Regions from separate parts of the Streptosporangium sp. NPDC001559 genome, predicted to be linked through region 1. Evidence: riboswitches for the same ligand, from Rfam matches in the RefSeq annotation. Region 1 holds a riboswitch; the other holds the start of a gene.
What was found. Region 1 has a riboswitch for cyclic di-AMP ahead of ACFYY8_RS27745 (C40 family peptidase). Riboswitches for the same ligand answer to the same signal wherever they lie in the genome.
Positions count from the first base shown of each region.

Region 2: it holds a riboswitch for cyclic di-AMP, as region 1 does, so the genes downstream of both, ACFYY8_RS28590 (NlpC/P60 family protein) here and ACFYY8_RS27745 (C40 family peptidase) in region 1, are expected to answer to the same signal.

Region 1 is NZ_JBIAVG010000013.1:154,192-160,100, forward strand. Features, by position in the region: gene cimA (citramalate synthase) at 1-190, opposite strand, end outside; gene ACFYY8_RS27735 (branched-chain amino acid aminotransferase) at 640-1,734, opposite strand; gene ACFYY8_RS27740 (3-isopropylmalate dehydrogenase) at 1,918-2,964, opposite strand; cyclic di-AMP (ydaO/yuaA leader) riboswitch at 3,113-3,327, shown strand; gene ACFYY8_RS27745 (C40 family peptidase) at 3,315-4,022, shown strand; gene serA (phosphoglycerate dehydrogenase) at 4,558-5,909, opposite strand, start outside.
Region 2 is NZ_JBIAVG010000014.1:81,846-87,754, reverse strand. Features, by position in the region: gene ACFYY8_RS28605 (type III pantothenate kinase) at 1-537, shown strand, start outside; gene lysX (bifunctional lysylphosphatidylglycerol synthetase/lysine--tRNA ligase LysX) at 649-2,106, shown strand; gene ACFYY8_RS28595 (LuxR family transcriptional regulator) at 2,730-2,978, shown strand; gene ACFYY8_RS28590 (NlpC/P60 family protein) at 3,139-4,188, opposite strand; cyclic di-AMP (ydaO/yuaA leader) riboswitch at 4,194-4,344, opposite strand; gene ACFYY8_RS28585 (amino-acid N-acetyltransferase) at 4,679-5,314, shown strand; partial or broken gene ACFYY8_RS28580 (hypothetical protein) at 5,582-5,909, opposite strand, start outside.

The DNA.
Region 1 (5,909 bases):
TTCGAGCCCGTCTGAAGAACTCTGTGTCCTTGGGGTTGGCGCCCGGCCAACCGCCTTCGATGAAGCCGACGCCCAGGCTGTCCAGGTGGCGGGCGATGGCCAGCTTGTCCACGACCGTGAGGTTGAGGCCCTCCTGCTGGGCACCGTCACGGAGTGTCGTGTCGTACACGTGGAAGCGGTCGTCGGCCATATCAGTCTCCTTCGCGGGGTTTCGATGTGATTCGCCGCGCGCTCTCTCGGCTCTGAGAAACAAAAAAACCCCTCACGGACGTGAGAGGTCTGCGCGCTGGCGGTGTCCTTTTTCAGCCAGCGCGCCTGCCGATAATGAGCAGACCGTAGAACATGGTGTCTTGGAGTCTGCCACACCCAACCACCACTTGACACATTGATCTCAGGATCTGGAACGCCCGTCCCGCCTGCGGGCCCGGAAATCGTTCGCGGAGACCGCTCTGACCAGCGAGAACGACTGCCCCGAGGCGGCTTCCCCGGAGGCGGCCGTGGGGCGGCGCCCACTCGCGCACGCCGCGCGGCCCGACGGCGCGCTCGCGGCGCGGTCGGGGGAGCTCATGAGTTCAGGCCGCCGGTGACCGGGTGGCGTCGCTGACGCTCCCGGTCGCCGACGGCCTCGGGTCCGTGAGATCAGCAGATCTTGTGCACCCAGTCGTGGGTGTCGGGGCGGGAGCCGTACTGGATGCCGACCAGGGCCTCGCGGACCTTGGCGGTGACCGGGCCCTGGGCGCCGTCACCGATGGTCCAGGCGCGGTCGGCGCCCTTGACCGAGCCGACCGGGCTCACCACGGCGGCGGTGCCGCAGGCGAAGACCTCGGTGAGGTCGCCGGACTCGCAGCCCGCCTGCCACTCCTCGATCGACAGGCGGCCCTCCTCGGCGGTCAGGCCGAGCTCGGCGGCCAGGGTGAGGATCGAGTCGCGGGTGATGCCGGGCAGGAGGGTGCCGGTCAGGGCGGGGGTGAGGAGCCGGTCGCCGTAGACGAAGAACAGGTTCATCCCGCCCATCTCCTCGACGTAGCGGTGCTCGTTGGCGTCGAGCCAGACGACCTGGTCGCAGCCCTGCTCGACGGCCTGGCGCTGCGCGACGAAGGCCGCGGCGTAGTTGCCGCCGCACTTGGCGAAGCCGGTGCCACCGGGGGCCGCGCGGGTGTACTCGGTGGACAGCCAGACCGAGACGGCCTTGGCCGCGCCGAAGTAGGCCGCCGCGGGAGAGGCGATCACCATGTAGCGGTAGGTCCGCGAGGGGTAGTTGACGCCGAGCGCGGGCTGGGTGGCGATCATGAAGGGGCGCAGGTAGAGGCTGTGGCCCTGGGTGGTCGGCACCCATTCGCGGTCGGTCTGCACGAGCAGTTCGATCGACTCGACGAACGCCTCCCGCGGCAGTTCCGGCATGGCCATGCGCAGCGCCGACTGGTTGAAGCGGGCGGCGTTGGCGTACGGCCTGAAGCAGGCGATCGAGCCGTTCTCCTGCCGGTAGGCCTTCAGCCCCTCGAAAAGTTCCTGGGCGTAGTGGAAGACCGAGGTCGCCGGGTCGAGGCTGAGCGGGCCGTACGGCGTGAGCCGCGCGTCGTGCCAGCCCTCTCCCTCGGTGTAGTCGATGGAGATCATGTGGTCGGTGAAGGTCTGACCGAATCCGGGATTCGCCAGTACCTGCTCGCGCTCGGCTGTGGAACGAGCGTGGTCGGAGAGCTGCACGTCGAAGGTCAGCTTCTGAGCGGTGGTCATGGCGGCGGTCCTTCTCTTCGTGGCGGAGTACACCTACGGTCCATTCTGGAACGGAGCAGGCACCGGAAAACTACTGCATATATGCCAAAATCCGGCAGCCTGCTCGGTGAGACGAACAAAAAAAGACGCGCCCGGTGGCTCTGCTGAGCCACCGGGCGCGTCTGGGGTCGTGCGGGCGGCTTGTCAGCCGGCTACTCGGGCGGTGATGTCGTCGCCGATCTCGTGGGTGGTACGGCTCGCCCACCCGGTCTGGCGCTCGACCAGGTCCTCGGCCACGGCCTGCTCGACCTTGGCCGCCTCCTCGGTCAGGCCGAGGTGGTCCAGGAGCATGGCGACCGACAGGATCGTGGCGGTCGGGTCGGCCTTGCCCTGGCCCGCGATGTCGGGGGCGCTGCCGTGGACCGGCTCGAACATGCTGGGCGCGGTGCGGTCGGGGTTGACGTTCCCGCTGGCCGCGAGGCCGATGCCACCGGCGACGGCGGCGCCGAGGTCGGTGATGATGTCGCCGAAGAGGTTGTCGGTGACGATCACGTCGAACCGCTCCGGCTGGGTGACGAAGAACATCGAGGCCGCGTCGACGTGGTAGTAGTCGGTGGCGACGTCGGGGTACTCAAGGCTGACCCGGTCGACGGTGCGGGACCACAGGTCGCCGGCGAAGGTGAGGACGTTGGTCTTGTGGATCAGCGACAGCTTCTTGCGCGGCCTGCTGAGCGCCTTCTCGAAGGCGTAGCGGACGACGCGCTCGACACCGTAGGCGGTGTTCAGCGACTCCTGCGTGGCGATCTCGTACGGCGTGCCACGGCGCAGCACACCACCGGCGCCCGCGTAGAGGCCCTCGGTGCCCTCGCGGATGACGACCATGTCGATGTCCTCGGGGCGGGAGCCGCCCAGCGGGGTCGCGACGCCGGGGAAGAGCTTGACCGGACGCAGGTTGACGTAGTGGTCGAGCTCGAAGCGGAGCTTGAGCAGCAGGTCGCGCTCCAGGATGCCCGGCGGCACACTGGGGTCGCCGACCGCGCCGAGCAGGATCGCGTCGTAACCGCGCAGTTCGTCGAGGACCGCCTCGGGCAGGATCTCACCGGTTCTGTGGTACCGGCCGGCACCCAGGTCGTAGGTGGTGGTCTCCACCTTCGTTCCGACGGCTTCGAGGACCTTCAGGCCCTCGGTGACGACCTCGACCCCGATCCCGTCTCCAGGGATGACGGCCAGACGAACATTGCGCGAATCCATACCGGGCACCCTATCTGCTCTGTCTCGACAATCGAACCATCGATCTCACCCCTCGGACACTTCCCTCTCGGGAAAGCCCCGAAAAGTTTGTCCTGTTTGCGATCTTTTGACCGTTTCGTTAAGGTCCTGGCCATTCGCATCGTCGCCTAATTCGCGCAGGCCATCCCCCTCTTTCGGTCCGCGCGGAGCCGGGGAACCACTTCCGGGGTCCACGAGGCGTCCGAGCCGCACTCCGTCTGGCGGAGCACGTTCCCGGCGTTTTCCACGAGGCCCCTCGGGGCGAGTCGGCGCCACCACGCGCCGTAGGGCGACCTCCACGCCCGAGCCCGACAGCTCACCCGGCCGGCCCTATGGAAGGAACGGTCCTGAACGGCAAGACCTACCCCCGTGTCCTGACCCTGATCGTCACCGGCTCGACCATCCTCGCGACGCCCGCCGTCGCACTGGCGGACTCCTCCCTCACCACCTCCTCCCCCACTCCTCTCCTCGCGCTCGCCGCCGCCGGGTTCGCCCTCGCGCACCCGGCCCCCACCGCGGAGAACTCCCGGACCCCGCTCACCGCCCCCACCGTCGAACCCGCCCCGGCCGGCTTCTCCGGGACCGGGCGGAAGGTCCCGGCCTGGAAGAAGGCGCTGAACTGGGCGATGTCCAAGCGCGGCACGCCGTACGTCTGGGGCGGCACGGGCAGGGGCGGCTTCGACTGCTCGGGCCTGATGCTCCGCGCGTACGGCGCCGCGGGCATCCGGCTGCCCCGCACGACGACCCAGCAGTACTCCGCGTTCGCCAGGAAGATCTCCTGGAAGAACCTCAAGCCCGGCGACCTGGTCTTCTTCCACAACCTCGGTCACGTCGGCATGATCACCAAGCCCGGTTACATGGTCCACGCCCCGCGCAGCGGCGACGTGGTCAAGGTGGAGAAGCTGCGGGCCTGGCGCCGCGCCAGCTTCGCAGGAGCCGTACGGCCGGACCCCAAGGGGGTCGAGCTCGCCGACGAGCAGGCGGAGCTGGACACGGCGATCAGGCAGTCGACCCAGGCCGGTACGGCCGTCGCCCGCTGACCCGCGCCTCTCCCGGTCCCGGGCGCCGCACCGTCCGTGGACTCGGAGGGCCTCGGGAGGACTCGGCTCAGGAGGAGTGCGGGGGCACTCCGCCGTTGTCGCGGCGGTCCAGCGCGGTCTGCAGGGCCTGGGCGGCCTCGTTCTCGTTGTCCTCGGGACGGTTCCAGGGATACATGTCGTACATGACGCTTCTCGTCTCGTTCGCACGGAGCTGACTGAAGGAGGAAGGGGAGCCTGGACCCTGGTCACGGGTCCTCATCGGATCGCGGATCCGGATCACGGATCGGCGGGAAGCCGGGGCCGACGAACGCCATCACACCGCGGCGAGTTGCCGGCCCGCCCCTGTGTCAGGCCTCGCCGCGGCAGGTAATAAGTACGAGAACCTGGCGCATTACCAGCCATAATAACCGGCCTCCTGAAATCTGTCTCACCCTTCGTGCAGCCTTCTCATATATTGAGACGACGCTCAGTCGGAAAAACAGACGGCCGCCGCCCCGCGAACGGGGGCGGCGGCCGTGGGAGCCGTGCTCCGGGATCAGTCGGCCAGGTCGACCGAGCGGCCGCTGTCGGCGCCGATCTCGCCGCCGATCTGGTCGAGCACCTCGGCCGGGATGGCGGAGTCGACGGTCAGCGCGATGAGGGCCTTGCCGCCCTTGGCGTCCCTGGCGACCTGCATGGAGGCGATGTTGATGCCGTGGTCGCCGAGGATTCGGCCGACGACGCCGACGACGCCGGGGCGGTCGTCGTAGGTGAAGAACGACAGGTGGTCGGTCGGCTCGATCTCCATCTGGTAGCCGTTGACCTCGACGATCTTCGTGACCTGCCGCGGGCCGGAGAGCGTGCCGGAGACCGAGACGGCGCGGCCGTCGGCCAGGACGCCGCGGACGGTCACCACGTTGCGCCAGTCGGGGCTCTCCGCGCTGGTCACCAGCTCGACGGTGACGCCGCGGTCCTTGGCCAGGAGCGGGGCGTTCACGTAGGTGACGGAGTCCTCGATCACGTCGGTGAAGACGCCCTTGAGGGCGGCCAGCTCCAGAACGCGGACGTCCTGGGAGGCGATCTCGCCGCGCACCTCGACGTCGAGCCTGGTGGCGACCTCACCGGCGAGAGCCGTGAAGACGCGGCCGAGCTTCTCCGCCAGGGGCAGGCCCGGCTTGACGTCCTCGGCGACGGCGCCGCCCTGGACGTTGACGGCGTCCGGCACGAACTCGCCGGCCAGGGCCAGCTTCACGCTGCGCGCGACCTGGGTGCCGGCCTTCTCCTGGGCCTCGTGGGTCGAGGCGCCCAGGTGCGGGGTGACGACGACCTGGTCCAGCTCGAACAGCGGGCTGTCGGTGACGGGCTCCTTGGGGAACACGTCGATGCCCGCGCCCGCGACGCGGCCTTCCTTGATCGCGGAGTAGAGGGCGCCCTCGTCGATGATGCCGCCGCGCGCGACGTTGATCAGGCGAACCGACGGCTTGACCTGGTGCAGCTCGCGGTCACCGATGAGCCCGATGGTCTCCTTGGACTTGGGCAGGTGCACGGTGATGAAGTCGGACTCGCGCAGGACCTCTTCGAGGGAGGCCAGCCTGACGCCCATCTGCGCGGCGCGGGCGGGCTGCAGGTAGGGGTCGTAGGCGATCAGCTCGACGCCGAACGGCTGCAGGCGCTGGGCGACCAGCTGGCCGATCTTGCCGAGGCCGAGGATGCCGACGACCTTCTCGTCCAGCTCGACGCCGGTGTACTTCGAGCGCTTCCACTCGCCGCCCTTGAGCGCGGCGTGGGCCTGGGCGACGTTGCGGGCCGAGGCGAGGATCAGCGCGACGGTGTGCTCGGCGGCGCTGGTGATGTTGGAGGTGGGCGCGTTGACGACCATGACGCCTGCCTTGGTCGCGGCCTCAACGT
Region 2 (5,909 bases), on a different contig from region 1:
GGCGACGTCACCGCCGTGATCGTCGAGCCGGGCATCCGCACCGGGGTCCCGGTCAGGATGGACAACCCGAAGGAGGTCGGCAGCGACCGGATCGTCAACGCCCTGGCCGCCATCCAGCTGTACGGCGGGCCGTGCGTCATCGTCGACTTCGGCACCGCCACCTCCTTCGACGCGGTCTCGGCCAAGGGCGAGTACGTCGGGGCGGTCACGGCCCCCGGCATCGAGATCTCGGTGGACGCGCTGGCCGCGGCCGGGGCGCAGTTGCACAAGGTCGAGCTGATCCGGCCCCGCTCGGTGATCGCCAAGAACACGGTCGAGGCGCTGCAGGCGGGCATCATCTACGGCTTCGCCGGGCAGGTGGACGGCATCGTCGAGCGGATGGCGGCCGAACTGGCCGACGACCCCGACGAGGTCACCGTCGTCGCCACCGGCAGCGCGGCGCCCCTGGTGGTGAGCGAGGCGCGCTCGGTCGACGTGCACGAGCCGTGGCTCACGCTGATCGGCCTGCGGCTCATCTACCACCGCAACACCACCTGAGGCCCGGTCCTCCCTGCGGAGAAAAAGCGGGAAACACCCTCTGGCGGACATCGGTAACCTTGTCCTGTGACCGATGAAGTGACCACCCCAGCCGACGATCTGCCGGAGCAGATGCGCGTGCGCCGGGAGAAGCTCGACCGTCTCCGTTCGGAGGGCGTCGAGCCGTACCCGGTGAACTTCCCGCGCACCGCGACCAACGGCGATGTCCGCGAGAAATACGCCGGCCTCGACGCCGACACCGCGACCGGCGACAGGGTGGGCGTCACCGGTCGGGTCATGCTGTCGCGCACGGGCGGCAAGCTCTGCTTCGCCACGATCCGCGACGGCTCGGCCGACCTCCAGGTGATGATCTCCCTGGACCGGGTCGGCGAGGGGTCCCTGGCGGCGTGGAAGCGCGACGTCGACCTCGGCGACCAGATCGGCGTCGTGGGCGAGGTCATCACCTCCCGCAGGGGCGAGCTTTCGATCCTGGCCGACAGCTGGACGATCACCTCCAAGTGCCTGCGTCCGCTGCCGGACAAGCACGCCGGGCTCACCGACCCCGAGGCGCGGGTCCGCCAGCGCTACGTGGACCTCATCGTCAACGACGAGGCGCGCAAGATGGCCTACACCCGCAGCGCGGTCGTGCGGTCCATCCGTGACTTCTGGCACGAGGAGGGGTTCCTGGAGGTCGAGACGCCGATGCTCCAGCCGATCCACGGCGGGGCGGCGGCCAGGCCGTTCAGGACCCACATCAACGCCTACGACATGGAGCTCTACCTTCGCATCGCGATCGAGCTCTACCTCAAGCGGCTCGTGGTGGGCGGCATCGAGAAGGTCTTCGAGATCAACCGCAACTTCCGCAACGAGGGCGCGGACGCCACCCACAACCCCGAGTTCACGATGATGGAGGCCTACGGCACCTATCTCGACTACAACGGGATAGCCGACCTGACCCAGCGGATGATCCAGCGGGCGGTCGTGGCCGCCCTCGGGCACTCCGTGGTGGTCCACGACGGCCAGGAGATCGATCTGGGGCTGCCGGTGTGGCCGAGGGTCACCGTTTACGGCTCGGTCTCCGAGGCGCTCGGCGAGGAGGTCACGACCGAGACCCCGCTCGACCAGGTCCGTAAGCTCGCCGACGCGCGCGACGTCCAATGGGACGCCAAGTGGGGTCAGGGCAAGCTCGTGCAGGAGCTGTTCGAGGAGCTCGTCGAGCACACCCTCGTCCGGCCCACGTTCGTCATGGACTACCCGCTGGAGACCTCCCCGCTGGCCAGGACGCACCGGGACAACCCGCTGCTGACCGAGAAGTGGGATCTGATCGGGTTCGGCACCGAGCTCGGCACCGGTTACTCGGAGCTGAGCGACCCGATCGAGCAGCGCCGCCGTCTCACCGAGCAGTCCCTGCTCGCCGCGGGCGGCGACCCGGAGGCCATGCAGCTCGATGAGGACTTCCTCACCGCCCTTGAGTACGCCATGCCGCCGACCGGCGGCGTGGGGGTCGGCGTGGACCGCCTGATCATGGCCTTCACCGGTAAGAACATCCGCGAGACCATCCTGTTCCCTCTGGTCAAGCCCACGGGCTGACCCTTCCTTCCCTGCACCGGGCCCGTTGCCCGGCTCCCCTCACGGCGGGCCGGGCGGCGGGCCCGGTCTCGTGTGGGGGTCCGGCGCCCGGTGATTTGATTGGGGCCAAACGGAGGACGGAAACTCTATTTCCAGTGTGTTCGATACCGTACGGTAAACGGCATGTTACGCCAGATTTGCGCCGAATGCCGTAAATCTGGGGCATGGCATCCTCCCATTGCGGGGGGTTTCCAACCACCACGTCAAGGGGTAGTGAGGCGCTCGGCGAAGCACGCGGAAGGGCTCCACTTTTTCCGGCGAAATTCACATATAGGTCATAACCATACGGCCGACCAGCGCCGGGACCGTGGTCGGCGGGGCTCCGGCGAAACCTTGTTCTGCGAGGACGTGGCGCGCGGCGGGTGCCCCCGGCCACGGACCCTGACTTGTCCGTGACTTAACCATAAAGGCGCCGACATATCATGAGTACTTCACGTAGCGACCACTATGTCAACAGCGCGTGCTACCTCTATGAAGAGTGGAACTTGACGACCTTTGAACAAGCCGTTTACCGTTCCTGACGGGCGACACTGATTCCAGACAACTCACGCCTCGATTAGCAGGTGCGGGGGGAGCGACTCCAGATGGCATATCCCGAAGTGGATTCCCGTCGCGGCGACAGCCTCCTGGGCATGGGCGAGGTCGGCCTCACAGATGAGGATCTCGTGCTGCTGGCGGAGCTGGCCAAGGGCGTCACGGTCGACCGGGTCGGACGCCGCCTCGACATCAGCGGAAGAACGGTCCGCCGTAGACTCCGCGGGATCTGCGACCGCATCGGCGTGGCGACGGCCATCGAAGCCGTCGCCTGGGCGGCCCGCAGACGCCTCATCTGAGGCGAGCCCTTACCCGATGCCGTCCCGGACCTCCGCGTACGGCAGGAGCCCCCTGAGGGGCCGCTGCGGCCGTACGCGACCCGGGTGAGTCCTTCCCCGAACCGCCGCCGGCGGTTCGGGGCGGCCCGGCCGCCCGGTTGGTCCGGCCGGCCGAACCGGCTCAGTCGGCGATGCGCACCCCGCCCGCGAAGGGACGGTTGTCGATCGGGGCGATGTGAATGACGTCGCCGGTCTGCGGCGCGTGGACCATGAGGCCCGCGCCGATGTAGATCCCGACGTGGTGCAGGTCGCTGTAGAAGAAGACGAGGTCTCCCGGGCGCAGGTCGCTCCTTGAGGAGATGTGGGTGCCCGCGGTCCACTGGTCGCCCGTGTAGTGCGGCAGGCTGATGCCGACCTTCTGGTAGGCCCACATCACCAGGCCGGAGCAGTCGAAGGAGTTGGGGCCCTCGGCCCCCCACACGTACGGCTTGAGCTGCTGGGTGAGGGCCCAGCGGGCGGCCTCGGCGGCCTTGCCCGAGCCGATGATCGGCACGTTGACCTTGACCCGGCTGCCCCGGCTGCTCCCGGCCTGCGAACGCACCTCGCTGAACAGGTCGCTCTCGACCCGTTTCACCAGCCGCTCGATCTTGGTCCGCCGGTCGCCGAGGTCGGACAGGAGGTCCTTGACCTCGTCGGTGCGGGCCTTGGCGCTTGCCTGCGCGCGCTTAGCGGTCTCGATCGCCTTGCTGACCTGTGCGACCTCCTCGCTCTGCTGCTGCTGGATCGCGTAGTTCGTGGTGGCCTGGTCGAGGAAGGTGTCCGGGTTGGACGACTGGGTGAAGGCCAGCGCCGAGGCGAGCCCACCCGCCATGTAGGTGCTCTGGGCGAGCAGGGTGGCCTTCGTGCGTCGCTCGGCCAGCTGTGACTCACTGACGGCGAGGGTCTTCTTCGCGCTCTCCGCGGCGCGCTGCGCCTGCTTGAGCTTGACCCGCCCGCCGTTGTACTGCTCGGTGAGCGTCTCGATCTCGGTGTGCAGCTTCTCCGCCTGCTTGGCGAGCTCCTGCAGACTCGGCTTCGGCTCCGCGGTCGCGGCGAAGGGGGCGCCGAGGAACAGGGAGGCGAAGGCGAGCCCGGCGATCACCACCTTGTACCGCGGCCTGCGCACCCGGTGTTCTCGATGGCGGGCGTTCCCGCCCGCGCTCTCTCTCCCACGGTTGCGCGTGCGCTTCACCAACAGGCTCCTCTCTCGGCCGCCTACCGGGTTAGCTGACGGGTTCGGGCCGAGGCAGCCCTACCGAGGCGCCGGTGGCACATCGGATTCACCCCGGGGGACGGCTGGAGGGTGGGTCCCCGGTTCCCCGAGTCGGGGATTCGGCGGCGCAGCACTTTACGGGTGCTGACATCGAGGACGGACATTAGTGCAATTGGCGGTTCATGCTCAACCAGAACTGTGAAGCCGGTGGAGCTTTCGCAACTGAAATGTCACGGTCGGGTCACGCAATTTCATGATCGACATATGTGTCGTGCCGGGCGTCCGCCTTTCCCGGCGTCGGGGCGGAGATTCTCGCAGGTCCGGGCCTTTGGGTGGGGCCGGTCGGGGCGAGCTCGCCGGGCGGCCTCCCGGGGCGCGAAGAGGACGGTGGGAGTCATCCGGTGGACCCCGCGAACGAGATAAGGGCAGGCCGTAAACAAGCGGTGACGAGGACGTACTCTGATCAGTCATGGAGCAGGTTGCGCAGCAGTCCCCGGTGCGGGCCGTACCCGGCCGGGACGAGGTTTCCCCGGAGATCCCGGAAGGGGAGCCGGTGGCGGTCTCCGGCGACGTCCCGGGAGGATCGTCGGCGGAGATCACGGTGCGCCGGGCCAGGACGCCGGACGTCCGCGCCATCCGCCGCCTGGTCGACACCTACGCCGGAGCGGGGCCGCGCCTGCTGGAGAAGGCGACCGTCACCCTTTATGAGGACATCCAGGAGTTCTGGGTGGCCGACGTGGCGGGAAAGGTCGTTGGCTGCGGAGCACTGCACGTCCTGTGGGAGGACCTGGCCGAGATTCGCACGGTCGCCGTCGACCCCGACTGCCGGGGTATGGGAATCGGCCACCGGATCGTCTCCCGTCTCATCGGCGTCGCCGGAGACCTCGGACTGCGCAGGGTCTTCTGTCTCACCTTCGAGATCGATTTCTTCGCGAGGCACGGATTCAGGCAGATCCAGGGCACACCCGTCGCGCCGGAGGTCTACGCGGAACTTCTCGCCTCCTATGACGAAGGTGTGGCAGAGTTCCTTGATCTGGAGCACGTCAAGCCGAACACCTTGGGAAACACCCGGATGCTGCTCCATCTGACACCGCGGGGCGACTAGTTTGACCGTGGTGCTGACTGATCGGAAAGGTGACTGTTGTTACCTATGTCGATACGTTGTGCACCAGCAAGCATGTGAGTCTGACATGTGCCACATGCGCAGTCGAAGTGAGGTGACGCGGTGAGCACCGGACAGCCACCGTATCCGCAGGATGATCCCGAGCGCGACCGCACACCGTCGGGGCATCCGCAATACGGACAGAACGCGGGTCGGGCCCCCGGAGAACTCGATCCCGATGTGACAGTCGTGGGATATCGATCGGAGGCCTCACAGCCGAACACCGGCCCTGGGCAGACCCAGCCCGGGTACGGCCAGCAGCAGGGCTACGGCCAGCAGGCCGCCCAGCCCGGCTACGGCCAGGCTGACTACGGTCAGCAGCAGGGCTACGGCCAGCAGGCCGCCCAGCCGGGTTACGGCCAGCAGGGCGGGACGGGTGCCTACGGGCAGCCCGACTACGGCCAGCAGCCTGATTACGGTCAGCAGCAGGGCTACGGCCAGCAGGCCGCCCAGCCCGGCTACGGCCAGCAGGCCGCGCAACCGGGCTACGGCCAGCAGGCCGCCCAGCCGGGTTACGGCCAGCAGGGCGGGACGGGTG